Regions from separate parts of the Arthrobacter sp. KBS0703 genome, predicted to be linked through region 2. Evidence: riboswitches for the same ligand, from Rfam matches in the RefSeq annotation. Region 2 holds a riboswitch; the other holds the start of a gene.
The links. A riboswitch is a leader RNA that binds a small molecule or an ion and turns the genes downstream of it on or off. The one in region 2 is predicted to bind glycine.
Positions count from the first base shown of each region.

Region 1: another riboswitch for glycine. It lies ahead of gcvP (aminomethyl-transferring glycine dehydrogenase); the one in region 2 lies ahead of gcvP (aminomethyl-transferring glycine dehydrogenase).

Region 1 covers NZ_MVDG02000001.1:3,127,898-3,130,093, forward strand. The annotation lists gene gcvP (aminomethyl-transferring glycine dehydrogenase) at 1-1,067, opposite strand, end outside; glycine riboswitch at 1,259-1,357, opposite strand; gene B1A87_RS14500 (TetR/AcrR family transcriptional regulator) at 1,461-2,000, opposite strand; gene B1A87_RS14505 (MFS transporter) at 2,068-2,196, shown strand, end outside.
Region 2 covers NZ_MVDG02000002.1:207,446-209,641, reverse strand. The annotation lists gene B1A87_RS21475 (gluconokinase) at 1-222, shown strand, start outside; gene B1A87_RS21470 (hypothetical protein) at 242-694, opposite strand; glycine riboswitch at 1,035-1,132, shown strand; partial or broken gene gcvP (aminomethyl-transferring glycine dehydrogenase) at 1,289-2,196, shown strand, end outside.

The sequences.
Region 1 (2,196 bases), on a different contig from region 2:
CCGTGGTAGACGGCGTACATCGAGGCGACGATGGCCAGCAGCGCCTGGGCGGTGCAGATGTTGGACGTAGCCTTTTCACGGCGGATGTGCTGCTCGCGGGTCTGCAGGGCAAGGCGGTAGGCGGGGACGCCGGCCGAGTCCTTGGAGACGCCGACCAGACGGCCCGGCATGGAGCGCTCAAGCCCCTTCTGGACGGCCATGTAGGCAGCGTGCGGGCCGCCGTAGAAGAGCGGAACGCCCAGGCGCTGCGCCGAGCCGACGGCGATGTCCGCGCCCTGTTCGCCCGGAGGCGTGATGAGTGTGAGGGACAGGAGGTCCGCAGCCACCGTCACGAGCGCACCGCGGTCCTTGGCGGCGGCGATGACCTCGGAGTGGTCGAAGACGCGGCCGGAAACGCCAGGCTGCTGCAGGACCACGCCGTTGATGACGCCGTCGGGCAGTCCTTTGGAGAGGTCCGCAACCTCGACTTCGAAGCCCAGCGCTTCGGCGCGGCCCTTGACGATCGCAATGGTCTGCGGCAGGCAGTCGGCGTCCAGGACGGTCTTGCCGTCGTGGGCTTCCTTGTTCTTGTTGGCGCGGCGCATCATCAGCACGGCCTCGGCCACGGCGGTCGCTTCGTCCAGCAGCGACGCGTTGGCGATGGGCAGTCCCACGAGGTCCTGCACCATGGTCTGGAAGTTCAGCAGCGCCTCGAGCCGGCCCTGGGAGATCTCCGGCTGGTAGGGGGTGTACGCCGTGTACCAGGCCGGGGCTTCGAGGATGTTGCGGCGGATCACCGGCGGCGTGACGGTGTCGTAGTAGCCCTGGCCGATCATCTGCACGGCCGTCTTGTTCTTCGCGGCGATCTTGCGCAGCTCGGCGAGGGTTTCGACTTCGCTGAGTGCCGGGGCGAGCTGCAGCGGGGAGTCCTGGCGGATGTCCTTGGGTACTGCCGTGTCAACCAGCGCATCAACGGTGTCGTAGCCGACAGCCTTGAGCATGGCGTCGACGTCGGCTTCGCGGCGCGCGCCGATATGGCGGTCAACGAAGGAAGTGGAGGCTGAATTGACAGTCAAAAGGAACTCCATAACTCAGGCGGCGCAGGGTACGCCACATCGATTCGGGTTCCTCCCCGCTCTGTATATTGGACCTGAGAGTTTCCGCGCGGCCGTGCTTTTGCACAGCCCCGCTTGCACCGTCGGTGAGCACAGCATGCCCTGAACACTCCGGGTAGTTACGGAACATTCCAGATGGGCAGCCTGCTGCTTTCCAGAGTTGCCTTGCCGCGGCGGTACATGGGCCTGAGAGATTCCTGGGGAGGATTTGCTCCTACGGCGCCTGCTTGTACCTACTTGCAGAACTCTCCCGCCGCAGATCAAAGGCATATTCAATTAGCGATGACAACAGTCACAGGGGCTATTCTCCTACGTCCGGAAGGCGGCCGCAAACTGTCTCGCGGGGGCCGGACGGCGTGGCGGGGGCTAGCCGCGGAGCCGTTCCAGCGCGCCGAGCAGGCTCTCGACGTCGGCGGCTGTCTCGGCGGGAGTGGCCGCCGGCCCGATCGACAGCATGGCATTGAAATACAGGCCGTCCCCCATGTAGAGCACCGCCTTCGCGAGTCCGGGACCCACGTCTTTGGCGATCTCAGCGAGCCAGCGCTGCTGGATGTGGGCGAAACGGCGCCGGGTCTCCTCGTGGGCAACCTCGGCGAGGCGCGTGGCGGCCACGATGACCCGGTCCAGCGGCGTGTCCGCCCAGACTGACGACTTGATGAAGTAGGCGGCAGCACCTTCCGGCGCCTTTGCCATGGCCTGGGCATCCGCCTCAGCGTGCTCGTCCAGACGGTCCAGCAGGACGCCGATCAGGGCTTCCTTGTTCGGGAAGTGATAGAGCAGCCCGCCCTTGGAGACGCCCGCGCGGCCGGCGACGGCGTCGAGGGTGGCAGCCCTCTCCCCCACCTCAATGAGGAGCGATTCAAAGGCATCGAGGACGGCGCCGCGCGCGACTGGTTTTCTGGCCATGGCTCCCATCATGCCTGCTCAGGCAGCCGATTTTATAACTATACCGTCCAGACGGTATAGTTACTGCATGACCACCGCCTCAACCACCCAGAAGCACAGCCGGACCACCTCCGAGGACATCGGGCAGCCCATACCCGTCAACGGCGGTGTGCGCGACTGGATTGCCCTTGGGCTCCTCATGTTCCCGGTCCTCCTG
Region 2 (2,196 bases):
CGGCTGAGCAGCAGGGCGCACGAGTACATGCCCAGCAGCCTGCTCGCTTCCCAGCTGGCCACGCTCGAACCGCTGGCGGACGATGAGGCCCACATAGTCGCGGACATCCTCGAGGAACCGGCGGCCCTGGTGGACGGAATCGTCCGGCAGCTGGAACTATCCGCTGGCCCGCACGAGGAACTGGCCCGGCACGACGAACTGGCCGGGATGCCCGGCTCCTAAGGCTGGGGTTGGGGCATATTCATCGTTGGGGCGGGAGCCCCGCGCCGGCTGGTTTGGCGAGCGTTATTTCGGTGTTGACAATGACGGCGGAGCACTGGAATTGCGCGCTGCAGGTTTGCAGAATCACCGAAGCAGCGGCGGCGCCTTCGTTGAACGCCATCAGGTTTGGAACCACCCTGATGGTGACTGTCTGGGCCTGCTTGGTGCAGCTGAGCTGATCGTTTCCGCCGCCACCGGCGATCCGTCCGTCGCTGACTCGTTGGGTGAGTTGGACGACGGGTACCGCGATGATCAGGGCAGGGTCGGTGTCGCACACGAATTTGACGGGAACATCCACCGCGGCGCCGTCGGCGACGAGGATTCCCGGCCCCGCGCTCACGAGCGTTGCGGGGACTGCGTGCGCGGGCGCGGCTATGGTCATGAGGGCAACGGCAAGAGCGACGACGGCGAGGCCGCTTCTGGTGCCTAACATCAGGTTCTCCCTTGAATGGAAGCGTGGCACCCTGTGTTCCACGTTGTCGGCCAGTGTGGTGACGGGCGCCTTTATTTACGGGAATAGCCCCTGACGGCGGCGCCGTTCCGGGCGCCGCCTGATGCGGCCGAATGTCCGGCTGGCCGCAGAATACTAACTCCCTGCCTGGGTGACAATAGCCATTTACAAGACGCGCACGTCGGCGAGTCGGAGGCAGCGGTGGGAGGTCCCGCCGTCGTCCTCTGCCGGCGAAAACAACGCCTCATGTGACGCAGATTTTGCATCCGGCGCGGACAGCAGATAATGTGTGAGCCGTGTCACCCACCAGTGGCACAGCTTATGATCTGCGGCGGGAGAGTCCTGCCGGTACGTTCAGCAGGCGCCGTAGGAGCAAATCCTCCCCAGGAATCTCTCAGGCCCACGTACCGCCGCGGCAAGGCAACTCTGGAAAGCAGTCCGGGAAACCGGGCTCACCGACGGTGCAAGTGGCGCCTGCGAACAGCAGGCAACGCGGAAACTCTCAGGTCCAATACAGAGCGGGGAGGAACCCGAATCATCGTGGCACTCTGTGCCACCTGAATTATGGAGTTCCTCATGACGGTTCAATCGTCCCCGTCCACGTTCGCAGACCGCCACATCGGTGCGCGCCGCCAATCAGACATCGACACCATGCTCAAGGCCGTCGGCTACGACACCGTAGACGGCCTCGTTGACAACGCAGTCCCCGCCTCCATCCGCCAGGAAAAGCCGCTCAGCCTGGACACCGCCGTCAGCGAAGTTGAGGTGCTGGCCGAGCTGCGCAAGCTGGCGTCCAAGAACAAGACGGCCGTGCAGATGATCGGCCAGGGCTACTACGACACCGTCACGCCGCCGGTGATCCGCCGCAACATCCTCGAAGCCCCGGCCTGGTACACGGCGTACACCCCCTATCAGCCGGAGATTTCCCAGGGCCGGCTCGAGGCGCTGCTGAACTTCCAGACCATGGTCCAGGACCTCACCGCGCTCCCGGTCGCCAATGCGTCGCTCCTCGATGAAGCGACCGCCGTCGCCGAGGCCGTGCTCCTGATGCGCCGCGCCAACAAGTCCGCCGGACAGAACGCTGGCGCCCGCGACGGCAAGACCGTCCTGGACGCCGACTGCCTGCCGCAGACCATCGCCATCGTCAAGGGCCGCGCCGAGGCATTGGGCTTCGAGGTCGAGGTTGCGGACCTGACCCAGGGGCTGCCCGACGGCGACATCAACGGCGTGGTCCTGCAGCAGCCCGGCGTCTCCGGCCGGGTCTGGGACCAGTCCGCGGTGATCGCAGAGGCCAAGGACCGCGGCGCGCTCGTCACCGTGGCAGCGGACCTCCTGGCCCTGACCCTGATCACGCCTCCGGGCGAACAGGGCGCGGACGTCGCCGTCGGCTCCACGCAGCGCCTGGGGGTGCCGCTGTTCTTCGGCGGCCCGCACGCTGCCTACATGGCGGTGCGCGAAGGCATGGAACGCACGCTCCCGGGCCG